3 regions of the Priestia sp. ABM2_011 genome follow, and region 2 is predicted to be linked to each of the others. Evidence: riboswitches for the same ligand, from Rfam matches in the RefSeq annotation. Region 2 holds a riboswitch; each other region holds the start of a gene.
The links. A riboswitch is a leader RNA that binds a small molecule or an ion and turns the genes downstream of it on or off. The one in region 2 is predicted to bind cyclic di-AMP.
Positions count from the first base shown of each region.

Region 1 (4,514 bases), 190 kb from region 2:
TTTGCCTTCTTTTTATTCATCGCAACTGTTTTGTGCGTAACCTCTTATATGTCTTGAACGTATAAATAATATAAAAAAATCGCCTCATCGAAGGCGATTTTTCTATCCTAGCATTATATCTTCGTTTGGATAGCGAACGGCTTCACGCTTTTGCTTAGATAATGAAAACGCAAGGGTTAATGGCCCCACTTTTCCTAAAAACATGATAAAGATAATAATCACGCGTCCAAAGTATGAAAGCTCAGGAGTTGCTCCCATCGATAACCCCACTGTTCCAAACGCAGAAACCACTTCAAACATAATTTTTATAAACGGCAGGTTTTCTGAGATATTTAATAGAAAAATGGCCCCAAACACAAACATAATCGAAATCATCGTAATGGCTAGTGCCTTAAACACATGAAGAGGAAGAAGCCGTCTCTTTAACAGCACAATATCTTCCCTGCTTCGTAAAAATGCCCATACAGAAAAGACAATCACCACAAACGTTGTTAGTTTAATACCTCCTCCTGTTGACGCACTCCCTGCACCTATGAACATTAACATAACCATTAAAAATATGGTGGAATCATGTAGACTTCCTATATCGATACTATTAAAACCTGCTGTGCGTGTTGTTACCGCTTGAAAATAAGACGCCCACACTTTGTCTCCTAATGACAAACTTCCAAGTGTATGTGAATTGCCGTACTCTAAGAAAAAAATAAAAAGCATGGCAATCATGTTAATGGCAAACGTGCTGATAATCATAATTTTTGAATGCAGCGTTAGTTTTTTATACGATTTTTTTACCCACATATCAGCAAGAACGGTAAATCCTAACCCACCAATAATAAACAAAAAGGAAATCGTTATGTTAATAATAGGATCTCCTACATACTGAACTAAGCTGTCAGATAATAGTCCGAACCCTGCGTTATTAAAAGCTGAAATTGAATGAAACAAGCTAAAGAATAGCCCCTTAGACCATCCGAATTCCGGAACCCAGCGTATCGCTAAAAAGATAAGTGCAACAAACTCAATTAAAAATGAAAAGATAAACAGCCTTTTAACTAGCAGGACAACTCCGCCGACGCTCGTTTGATTTAATGCCTGCTGAACGAGCATACGCTCTTTAAATCCAATTTTTTTACCTAGCATCATAAAAATCAGCACGGCAAATGACATAATGCCAAGACCGCCTATTTGAATTAACAGCATAATAATCGTTTGACCGATGACGGTAAAACGCGTACCTGTATCTACGACGGCTAAGCCGGTCACTGTCATAGCGGAAGTAGATGTAAAAAGGGCGTCTACCCACCGGATTGGCTCAGTAGTAGAAAAAGGCATCATTAATAAAAGAGCACCAATAATAATTCCTCCGCCAAAAATGGAGACAAGCAGCTGCGGCGGCGTAAGCCTAACAATTTTTTTTTTCATAAGTTAAACTCCTTCTTCTTCAAAACGGTTTAAATCGCGATTATGTCCGATAACAATCAGCATATCTCCTTGTTCAATTGTTTCATGCGCCGTAGGCGAAATCACCATTTCCCCGTCTTTTCGCTGAAAACCGATAATATTACAGCCGTACTTTGCACGAATATTTAAATCAAACAGCGTTTTATTATGAAGTTTCTTAGAAGCGACAATTTCAACAATACTATAGTCTTTAGACAGTTCAATATAGTCAATAATTTTTTCTGACACCACGTGATGAGCAATCCGCTTCGCAATATCGCGCTCAGGATGAATGACTTTGTCCGCTCCTATTTTCTCCAGCACTTTTTGATGATACATATTCACCGCTTTTACCCATACTTGCTTAACGCCCATATCTTTTAAAAGCATCGTTGCAAGCACGCTTGCTTCGATATCGTCTCCAAACGAAATAAGAGCATGATCAACGTTACGAATGCCTAGCCCTTTTAAGCTAGCTTCATCAATTGCGTTCGCTTGCACGACATATGTAGCTGAGTTGCTATATTTCTTTACTACCTCCTGATTGCGGTCAATAGCGAGCACATCCACATCCAAATTAGCAAACTCTTCAACCAAACTGCCTCCAAAACGACCTAATCCCAATACAGCAAACTGTTTTTTCATAATGTATTTATTCCTTTCTTCAACTGCTGTGTGTTCTCTTAGCTTATACTTTTTCTAAAAAATTACATGTTTTTCTTAAAAAAAGCGCAAAAAAACACAGGAAGGCTCCTGTGTTTTTTCACACTCTTCCCCCTCAAAACGCTTGCGAAGTTAGCTGTCGGGTTCGGGTTTTAAGAGTAACCCTACCTTTTTAAGGATTCACCCCGGAGCACAATATGTGCGTAAATAATGGGTCCTCCGCTCCGTAATGGATTAAGCGATTTTTATTCAAATGTCTATGATCTATTTTTTAGAATAATCGATTCGATTCATGATACGTTTCACTTCACGAAAGCTATCTTACTCCTGTGGATTTTGTCTGTCAAGATATTTTTAGGGAAGACATCACTTGCGCTGCAAACTGCAAAAATCATATAAATCTAAACTGACAATCAGTTTGTGAAATTGATCAAACAAATTAATAACAGCCAAAAGCTCTAATAGCTGCGTATCACTGTAAAATTTCTTTAATTGATCCATATCAGCATCCGTCAAATCCCTTGGACGCACTCGGTATACATCTATAAATCGAAACAGCAGTCGATCTTTTTCTTCCAGCTCTTTTTCTCTTAACACTTTTTGATTAAGCGTCTTATCGCCTACATATGACATGCTCATACACGTCTCACAGCCGTTAACACCTGCTAGATAAAGCCTGATTTTTTCCTTAGTCTCTCTTTTTACTATATCACTGTTCCAAAGCTTGTCGTATAGCTCATCATACAACCTTTTTACATCTGGAATTAAATTCAGTGCTTTTTCAAAATTTGTTCCCTCTTCGTTTGTTAACAAAACTCTTGCCATTTTTTACTCACTCCTTTTTAATTATTATAGTAAGAAAAATGGAGATTTCAGATAACAAATAAAACATATTATCTGCTATTACTAATCAAATAAAACATTAATATGAAAGAAGGTTTTCAATTGAAAATTGATGAAATTGATTTATCGATTTTGCAGGCACTGCAGCAAAACAGCCGTCTTTCCTTAAGAGAGCTAGGAAAACAAATTAACCTGTCTCCTCCTTCAGTGGCAGAGCGAGTAAGACAGCTAGAGAGCTTTGGTATTATAAAAGGATATACAATCGATATTGATTATGAAAAGCTGCAGTTGCCCGTCTCGTGTTTTATTGAAGTAACCATGAAAAACGGAGAGCACGAGCGTTTTAAAAGATTTATTTCTCAGTATCCCTATGCTTTATTCTGTGAACGCATCGCCGGACAGGCTTGCTTCATTACAAAGCTTCAGCTTCCTCACCTGCACGTACTCGAGCAATTTATTAACGAAATTACACCTTATGCCAAAACGATTTCACACATCGCCCTTTCTCACGTGGAGATGTCTTCTGCATTATTGAGTCATTTAAAAGATGAAAAGTGATTGAAACATACGTTCACCGTACTAACGAAAAGATCCGAACGATTCATCGTTCGGATCTTCTTTCCACTAAACTACTTCTGTCCTAGCCTCTTTTATTCGTCCAAAAGCATAAAAAATAACCCTCCAAAGCTGGAGGGTATAAATTTTCCGAATAATGAAAGTTTTACAACTTCATTCTATCAGGTACCGACATTTCTGTCTACTTAAAAATGTAAAAGAGCTCTCTATTAATAGAAAGCTCTTTTACCTGCTTGTTTTTTGAAAACAATCAATCTATATAAAAGGGAACTACCTAAGGCTGAAAGTCACGTGAAACCTTGGCAGTTGATCCTGGATATACCGGTTGATATGATTCAAAACAAGTTCTTTCATCATTTCTTCTTTGACTTCTGATTCCGTTTTTTTATCTTTTTGTTTTAAAATAAGAATATAATAGACTTTACCCATTTTAATGGGCTTACTACACTCTCCGATGTGCTGTTTTTTTAAAACATCTATAAAAGAGGGAGATAGATTCGAAAGCTTTAGATTATCATCATTCTCTATTTTGCTGATGGTCTGGACATCAGCATATTTTTTTTGAACGTCTTGAAGCGATGTTCCTTTTTGCAGCTCAGCCGCAACGGTCTCGGCATCATGTAAAGTTGTAAAAGTTAGCTGCGAAAAAGATACGCTCGTTACATCGTTCTCAATACGTGTATAGTAAGCGTCTAGTTCATCAGACGTAATTTGTTTACGGAAATATTCTTCTAATTTAAACTGATTTATTAGCTGTTTAGTTACATCGCTAGAACGAATATGCAAGACTTCATAGCCTTGTTTTCTTGTATCTTCGTCATATGAACGTTTGATTTGTTTCCACATATCCTCGACTTTTTTCTGTACCCTGTCACTTGTCTTTAGATGCGAAATTAAGATTTTTTGCATGACAAGCTGCCGCAACAACTCTTTGCGGTAGCTTGTATCATTTAGCGGCGCATCGGGATTTAAGAACCCTTCAACTGCTAAAA
Region 1 is NZ_JBSWUB010000001.1:1,610,102-1,614,615, reverse strand. It holds gene ACXAE4_RS08445 (TrkH family potassium uptake protein) at 103-1,422, opposite strand; gene ACXAE4_RS08440 (potassium channel family protein) at 1,426-2,085, opposite strand; cyclic di-AMP (ydaO/yuaA leader) riboswitch at 2,210-2,354, opposite strand; gene ACXAE4_RS08435 (carboxymuconolactone decarboxylase family protein) at 2,470-2,928, opposite strand; gene ACXAE4_RS08430 (Lrp/AsnC family transcriptional regulator) at 3,049-3,504, shown strand; gene ACXAE4_RS08425 (peptidyl-prolyl cis-trans isomerase) at 3,793-4,514, opposite strand, start outside.
Region 1: another riboswitch for cyclic di-AMP. It lies ahead of ACXAE4_RS08440 (potassium channel family protein); the one in region 2 lies ahead of ACXAE4_RS07465 (APC family permease).

Region 2 (4,514 bases):
CTGGTTTAGATGGAATCAAGAACAATCTTGAAGCTCCAAAACCTATTGATCGTAATATCTATGTAATGACAAAAGAAGAGCGTGTTGAAGAAGGTATCGTAGATTTACCTGCAACATTAGCTCAAGCTTTAGATAGCTTCCAATCAAACGAAGTGATGGTTTCTGCATTAGGTGAACACTTAGCAGAGCACTTCGTTGAAGCGAAAGAAATCGAGTGGGATATGTTCCGTACACAAGTTCATCCTTGGGAACGTGACCAATACATGAGCCAATATTAATTTTTAAAAGTCGGAGAGATCGTTTGTACGTTCTCTCCGACTTTTTTGTTTTTCACAATGAATAAATAACATTCTGCATACGTAAATTGAATAATATAGCTTGTTTATAAAAAAGCTGCCTGTCGTATAATTTACAGGGAGCTTTTTTATTGTTTTGTTACATACAAGAAAGAATTTGTTTACATGAATCAAAAAGGATGAGCTTTTTGTCTCATTGAATCTATAAGTAAAAGTAGTGTATAACAGATAGTGAGATTGTTTATGTGTTCACTCTGCACTGTATTTCAGTATAACTTCAGAGAGTTTTCAGCCAATCATAGTATCGTTAGAAAATACTGTTGGAGAGGAATGTAATAAAAATGAAAGAAGGAAATTTCTTTAAAGGTTTAGTGATAGGGATATTGATAAGCATTCCAATTTGGATTATTCTCATTGTTGTAGGCGTTCTGCTTTTTAAATAGGTCCTAACGTTATAAATAATAGACCCTCCTGATCTATACTTTAATCAACCAGAATAGAATTTGGACCAAAAGTATGTTAGGGGGAGGGAACCGCACGATGAATTGTGCGGATTTTTTTATTGGTAGGATGAACGTAGATTTCATCTATTTAGTTGCTTCTAGCAGTTGATTGGAGGGACTCCTGCGAGAAAAGCGGAATAGGTGAGACTCCGCAGTAGCGCACGCGACGAGGAGGCTCACCACCCCCCCGCGGAAAGCGAAGCCTTGCACGGAATTCAACAGCGATGTAACAAGCCATCCATACTAGCGCATTTATCCCATTTGTTCGTTTTTAGGTTGAAGTGATTTCGTTATGTCTCAATCTCCTTTTTTAGTAATTTTTCACTAAGTAGGCTAGTATACGTAGCACTTTTTTCCCTCATGCATATGTTAACAATAAGGAGGGACAAGTAATATGAAAAAAATCTATCTTGATGCAGGACATGGTGGGGCAGATGCAGGAGCAGTTGGAGCGAACGGACTGTATGAAAAAAACTTAGTTTTAAAAATTCAACAATATTTAATAAGCTATTTAAATAGTACCTACAGTGACTTTACGATTAAAACCACTCGTACCACAGATACTTTTTTATCGTTATCTCAGCGCGCTTCTCAAGCTAACTCGTGGGGAGCAGATGCATTTATGTCTATTCACGTAAATGCCGGTGGAGGAACAGGATATGAAGATTATGTTTATAGAAGCGCTAGCAATGCTAGTAAAACGTTTCAATCGATTGTGCACGGGCAAGTACAGCCAACGCTGCTGTCGTATAATCATCCGAATCGTGGACGAAAATCGGCCAATTATGCGGTGCTTCGCTTAACAAATATGCCTGCAGTACTAACTGAAATAGCTTTTATTGATAGGAGCGCCGATGCAGCACTTCTTCAAAATGAAGCTTTTTTAAAAAGCATGGGTGAATCGTATGCAAAAGGAATTGCCGTATATTTAAATTTACCTCGTCGTGCAGTTCCAAATCCATCGCCATCTCCAACACCGACACCAAATCCATCACCTTCTGAACCAGGTGAAAAAACGTATACAATTAAGCAAGGAGATACGCTGTACAGTATTGCACAGAAGTACGGCATAACAGTACAGGAGCTTCAAGAAGCGAATACAGGGCTTTCTGATCCTTTAACACTACAGGTTGGAAAAACAATTGTTATTCCTTCAGGAACTTCACCAACACCTACTCCAACACCACCTTCTGAACAATATCCACTTCCCAATGGAATTTTAAAACAAGGCGATTCTGGAGAAGCAGTGAAACAGCTTCAAAGAGCATTAAACGCGGTTAGTTTTAAAGTAGGGTCAGTAGACGGAATATATGGAGTACAAACGAAAGATGCAGTCAGACGTTTTCAGCTTGTGTATCTTCCTTATGATGTAGATGGCATTTATGGTCCTCAAACGAAAAACAAGCTAGCAGCCGTTTTAAAAGCAAAAAGTTAAAGAAAGCAGGTCTTCTGTAAGCAGGTAGAAGGCCTTTTGTTTTCCCCTTAAAAGCGCCTTAAGTACTATTTTATCGTTTACGTAAAATAATGCTTTACAAACCATTTGTACGGGAGTATATTATCTAAGAACAAAGGATAGTTATGAAAGAAACATGTTATCGATCATACTCTTTAACCGAAAATTATATTGACCTGTTATCGCTTAATTCGTCAGAAGTGGGGGACCCAAATTTGTGCATTGTCACTTGGGGTGAATCCTTTTTTTTAAAAGGTAGGGCTACTCTCATAGCCCGAATCCGACAGCTAACCCCATAAGCGTTTTGGAGAGGAGGTTTAAGCTGTGTAAAAACGCTGAGAACCCTTAGTGTTTTTTTTGTGCGCTTTTTTAACATAAAAAGGTATTTTTTAGGGATAATATCACTTATTCATGAACTTGTAACGGAGCTTAGCAACGAACAGTGAATAGTAGCTAAGCAATCATCGGAGGGAAATTACGTGAACTATTCAGTTCTCAAGAGATTATTGATTGGAAAGCCGCTCAAAACAAAAGAGTTAGGCGATCAAAAGCTTAGTAAGCTTAAAGCGCTGGCTATTTTATCATCAGATGCCTTATCTTCAGTGGCTTATGGAACAGAACAGATTTTGATTGTCCTTGCAACAGTGGGCGTGCTTGCCTATTGGTATTCGATTCCAATTGCGATTGGGGTATTGGTGCTGCTGACGGCTTTAATTCTTTCATATCGTCAAATTATTTATGCGTATCCGCAAGGCGGAGGAGCTTATATTGTTTCGAAAACCAATTTAGGAGAAAATCCTGGACTTATCGCTGGGGGATCACTGTTAGTAGATTATATTTTAACAGTTGCCGTGAGTGTTTCAGCAGGAACCGATGCTTTAACTTCGGCTTTTCCAACGCTGCATCACTATAACGTAGTAATTGCGTGTTTGCTGGTGATTTTTATTACGGTTTTAAATTTACGAGGTGTAACAGAATCCGCTTCTGTCTTAGCTTATCCGGTTTATTTATTTGTTATTGCTCTTATTTTGTTAATAGCGGTGGGCTTCTTCAAAATAGTGACAGGTCAAGTTTCACCTGAGCTTCATACATCTCTCGGTACCGTGGTGCCAGGTATTAGTTTGTTTTTATTATTAAAAGCTTTTTCATCAGGCTGTTCGGCATTGACTGGTGTAGAAGCTATTTCAAATGCAGTGCCTAACTTTAAAGATCCAGGTGCAAAAAATGCTGTTCATACATTAATGCTGATGGGCGGTATTTTAGCCGTTTTATTTTCTGGCATCACGTTTTTAGCTTATTGGCTTGGCATTTCTCCAAAAGCAGATGAAACGGTTGTATCACAAATTGCATCGAGTGTATTTGGACGAAATGGGTTTTATTATTTTATTCAAGGCACCACAGCTCTGATTTTAGTGCTAGCGGCGAATACAGGTTTTTCAGCTTTCCCTTTGCTTGCCGTAAACTTATCGTCTGATAAATACATGCCAAGAATGTTTCAAATTCGCGGCTATTGACTAGGCTATTCAAATGGAATTGTGACCCTTGGAATTGCTTCTATTGTCTTACTTGTCGCTTTTAAAGGAGCGACGGAACAATTAATTCCTCTTTATGCAGTTGGAGTGTTCATTCCATTTACGCTTTCTCAAACAGGCATGATTGTCAAATGGCTTAGAGAAAAGCCGGCCGGCTGGCAAGGAAAGCTAACCATTAACTTAATTGGTGCCCTCATTACCTTAACGGTGCTAATCATTTTGTTTACAACGAAGTTTTCACAAGTATGGTCCGTGCTCGTTTTCTTACCGGTTATCGTTTATATTTTTCATCGCATTCATACGCATTATGAAGCGGTAGGAGAGCAGCTTCGTATTAAGCAAGGAGAAAAGATTGGAAAGCTTGAAGGAAGTGTGGTCATTGTTCCTGTAGCAGGAATGACAAAGGTAGTGGAAAATTCATTGAACTATGCAAGAACGATTGGTGATACCGTTATTGCGGTGCACGTTGCTTTTGACCGAGAAAGCGAAAAGAGAATGGAAGAGAAGTGGGAAAAGTGGCAGCCTGATATTCGTATTGTTACGTTTCATTCTCAATACCGCAGTCTTGTGCGTCCGCTGTTTCGATTCATCGATATGGCTGAAGAAAAAGCCCGGGAAAATAATATGGCTATTACGGTTGTTATTCCGCAGTTCATCACGAAAAAAAACTGGCAAAACATCCTTCATAATCAGTCCAGTCTGCTGTTAAAAGCACATTTGCTTTACCGTA
Region 2 is NZ_JBSWUB010000001.1:1,420,945-1,425,458, forward strand. It holds gene glnA (type I glutamate--ammonia ligase) at 1-278, shown strand, start outside; gene ACXAE4_RS07460 (N-acetylmuramoyl-L-alanine amidase) at 1,194-2,234, shown strand; cyclic di-AMP (ydaO/yuaA leader) riboswitch at 2,426-2,569, shown strand; partial or broken gene ACXAE4_RS07465 (APC family permease) at 2,732-4,514, shown strand, end outside.

Region 3 (4,514 bases), 860 kb from region 2:
TTTCTCCGAAAAGGTCCGGAACAACGGCTAAAAAAAGCGTAATTATAAACCCGATTTCTACTACGAACATGATAGGGTTTTTTATCATCGTTCTTGGGCTGAGCTTGATAAAAGCCTGCTTTACTGATTGAATAAAAATCGATGAAGCTTGTGTATCTACAGAACCTTGAATATGACTGTTGCGATCCAATTCAATATTGTTTGCAAAATTCCGTTTATTCATTATGATCCTCCGCTTTCTTGATTACAGTGTTAAATACTCAGCAACCGGCCCAAGCACAAGCACTGGGAAAAATGTAAGTGCTCCTACAATAACGGTAGTTCCAATTAAAATGCCGCTAAATAAAGACGTATCTGTTTTAAATGTCCCAGGTGTTTGGGGAACAAGCTGTTTGGATGCTAGTGAGCTCGATACCGCCAGCATCGTAATTAGTCCGAAGTAACGTCCAATATACATAACGATTCCCGTTGAAATGTTCCAAAACGGCGTTGCATCACCGAGTCCTTCAAAGCCGGATCCATTGTTTGCTGCTGACGACGTAAATTCATACAGTGCCTGACTTAACCCGTGAAAGCCTGGATTTGATATACCTTCTATTCCTAAATGAGTGGTAAGTGCTACAGCTGTTCCTCCTAAAATTAGCAGCGGCTGCAAAATAAGCGTCACGGCGATTAGCTTCATTTCTTTTCCTTCAATTTTTTTACCTACGTATTCTGGTGTTCTTCCAACCATTAAACCTGATAAAAATACGGCGATAATGACGTACATCATGACATTCATAAATCCTGCTCCGACACCGCCGAATACGGTATTTAACATCATATTTCCAAGCGTTAACAACCCGGTAAGAGGCGTAAGAGTATCGTGCATGGTGTTGACTGCACCTGTTTCACTTGCTGTCGTCACGATGGCGTAAAGCGTCGACATGCCGACACCAAAACGGACTTCTTTCCCTTCCATATAACCGTTCGCTTCGTTCAAATGAAAAGAATCAAGTCTTGGATTGCCGCCCCACTCTGTTACGAACGCTGTGCTTAAAATAACGATAAACAGCATACTCATCGCTACAAACAAGATGCGGCCTTGCTTACGCTGTCCGATCATTTTTCCGTATGTGAAAGGAAGTGCTGTTGGCAATAAAAGCATAAGGACGATTTGTAATACATTGCTCAACGCGTTAGGATTTTCAAATGGATGAGCTGAATTGACACCAAAAAATCCCCCTCCGTTGTTTCCTAGCTCTTTAATTGAAAGAAAAGAAGCAACTGGTCCCCTTGCTATTTGCTGTGTTGCCCCTTCTATTGTATGGGCAGTCACCGTTCCGCTTAACGTTTGAGGGACACCTAAAAACATAAATAAAATGCCTGTTATAAAAGCGATAGGAAGTAAAATACGCGTAATTGACTTTACAAAATCAACAAAAAAGTTTCCCATTTCTTTCCCTGCCAGCCCACGAATAAAAGCGATTGCTACTGCAAGTGCCGTTGCTGGTGCAGCAAACATCATAAATACAATGGCGGCCATCTGCGAGAAATAGGACAAACCTGATTCGCCGCTGTAGTGCTGCAAGTTCGTATTTGTCATAAAACTAATGGCCGTGTTAAAAGCAAGTGCCGGATCCATTCCTTTGATGTGGCTTGGGTTAAACGGCAGTACCCCTTGAAACCGGAAGATAAGGTACACCACAAAAATCATAAACGTATTCGCCAAAACAAGAGTAAATGCATATTGCTTCCACGTCTGATTAAGCCCTTTAATTCCTGCTGCTTTAAACATCACCGTTTCTATCTTTCCTATCAAGCTAGTGTTTTTATCGTTTGAAAACACATTCGCTATATAAATACCTACGGGCTTTGCAATAAGCGCTACAAAAACAAGCAGCAGCGCAACTGATAGTAGAAAAATCCCCACTTTTTATTCCTCCGCTTATTAAAATTGTTCTGGATTTAACAGTACATATACTAAATAAATTAAAACGAGAACTGAAATACCTAACAAAATGAACGACACTTTCACTTCTCCTCTCTTTCATCTACTACATGAGACGACCAGCAAATAATTCCGTACATAGCAGCTGTTAATATGGCAAGCGTTGCAAGCATGATCATATCCAAGTTGCTCCCTCCTAACTGTTTCCTAACAAAAATGATAGCTTCTAAGTTTAGTGACGGTTTCTTTTCATAAAGCATCACGTCCAAAAAAGCTAACCGTGAGACGTGATGCTGATTTTTCCCACTAAAAAACCGCAGAAGAGAGTTCTCTTCCGCGGTTTAATGCACGACAAATAAGCCGTGATTCACACGAATTTTTTACTCCCAAAACGCTTACGGAGTTAGCTGTCGGATTCGGGTTATGGAAGTAACCCTACTCAGTTAAGAGATTCACCCCTAGTACATACGTACAAAATATTGGGTCCCCCGCTCATAATTGATTAAGCGTATATTTGTTATTTAATTTTTAGACTTAATAATAGTTTTTACTGCTGCGTTTAAAACTTTGATTAGCTAACGTAGACAAATAGCGGTTTGCTAGATCAAAAGATTGCTGGTCGCACATGGCCCGATATTCAATCATTTGAATCATTTGCTTAGATAAATGCATCCTGACGCTCCTTTCACCTATATTTTGAAAGGAGCGTACTATCCGCTGTTATAGAAAACGACCACGATTACACCATCCTCTCTCTTAACGCTTACGAAGTTAGCTGACGGGTTCGGGTCAAGAAAGTAACCCTACTCAATTAAGAGATTCACCCCTGATAATTGGGTCCTCCGCTCTTTCCTTCTCTTTCAGAAAAGACTCAGCGTTTCACAGTGGAACGTTTCATGAGAGTAATCTTACTCCTGTTAAAATTTACTGTCAACAACATTTTTTGAAATTTTAAAAGCTTTATTTTTCTATATTTATTCATTATTTTAAAATAATAATTTCAGAAGAAAAAAAGCGTTCTTATCGAGGAGATAAGAACGCTTTTTTTAGCTCATTTTCTCAATTTCATTTACAAGAATTGAAATAGCATCCGTTTTTGTTGCTTCACGCATTGTACGCTTCATTGTACTTGCCTGCTGCTGAAGCTCACTTACTTCACGTAAAAACAATTCTTTTGTTAACTGTTCTTCTTCTACAACCATACAGTAGCCTTTTTTCTTAAAAGATTGTGCATTTAAAATTTGATCTCCGCGACTCTGTGCTTTTGATAAAGGAATAATCATCATCGGTTTATGAAGAGCTAAAAACTCAAAAATGGCATTGGATCCACCGCGTGTAATCACATAATCAGTTGCCGCTAGAACATCAGGAAGTTGTTCGTTTACGTATTCTAACTGACGGTATCCTGACTCTTTTTCAAGGCTTGTATCAATATTGCCTTTTCCGCAAAGGTGTACAATTTGGAATTTCTTTTGCAGTTCAGGCAAAGACTCTCGAACGATTTCATTAATACGGCGTGCTCCTAAACTTCCGCCCATAATCGTTAAAATGGGGCGCTTATCATAAAAGCGTAGCCAGCTTTCCCCGTTCGCTGCGCTTCCGCTAAATAGCTCTTTTCGAATAGGTGAACCAACAACCTGCACTTTTTCTTTTGGAAAGTAGTTTGCGGCTTCATCAAAAGAAGTAAAAATTTTAGTGGCAAATTTCTGCGCAATTTTATTTGCCAGTCCCGGTGTTAAATCACTTTCATGAATGAACACGGGAATGTTTAAAGATTTAGCAGCCATTACCACAGGAACTGTGACGAAACCGCCTTTTGAAAAAACAAGAGAAGGCTTTAGTTTTTTCAGCACGCGACGTGCATCGCCAACCCCTTTTGCTACTCGAAATACATCTTTTACATTTTCCATATCTACATATCGACGCAGCTTCCCGCTTGAAATCGCATGATATGGAACGTTTAATTTTGTAATTAATTCTTTCTCAATACCATTGTGAGAACCGACATAATGGATATCCCATTTTTCACTGTCTAATTCTTTCATGATGGCAATGTTTGGCGTTACGTGCCCCGCTGTTCCGCCTCCGGTAAAAACGATAACTTGCTTACTCATTTTTTCTTCCTCTCTTTGCATCACTTAATCGATCTGTTTTGACATCAATTTTTATCTAATCTTTTTAGCATGCAATCTGACATGTAAAACGATGGTTTTATTATAGCATTTTTCTTTTTACATATGTATGATAAGGCGTATAAAAGCATGCTATACTTTTCATAAGGAGTGATGATAATGAACAAATCTGTACCTGCAGTAAAAGGTGACACAGTGGATTCCGAAACGCGCTGTACGCACTATCATACGGATAAAGATATTATCGCAATAAAATTTTATTGCTGTCATACATATTATCCATGCTATCAATGTCATAACGCACATGCGGATCACGACATTAAAAGATGGCCAACATCTATGTTTAATGAAAAAGCTATTCTTTGCGGAGTATGTAAACATGAGCTCTCAATTAATGAATATTTAACCTGTAACTCGACTTGCCCTCACTGTCGTTCTTCTTTTAATCCCGG
Region 3 is NZ_JBSWUB010000001.1:2,276,633-2,281,146, reverse strand. It holds gene kdpB (potassium-transporting ATPase subunit KdpB) at 1-223, opposite strand, end outside; gene kdpA (potassium-transporting ATPase subunit KdpA) at 245-1,906, opposite strand; gene kdpF (K(+)-transporting ATPase subunit F) at 1,931-2,011, opposite strand; cyclic di-AMP (ydaO/yuaA leader) riboswitch at 2,309-2,449, opposite strand; gene ACXAE4_RS12400 (hypothetical protein) at 2,465-2,602, opposite strand; cyclic di-AMP (ydaO/yuaA leader) riboswitch at 2,675-2,817, opposite strand; gene ACXAE4_RS12395 (undecaprenyldiphospho-muramoylpentapeptide beta-N-acetylglucosaminyltransferase) at 2,977-4,044, opposite strand; gene ACXAE4_RS12390 (CHY zinc finger protein) at 4,222-4,514, shown strand, end outside.
Region 3: another riboswitch for cyclic di-AMP. It lies ahead of kdpF (K(+)-transporting ATPase subunit F); the one in region 2 lies ahead of ACXAE4_RS07465 (APC family permease).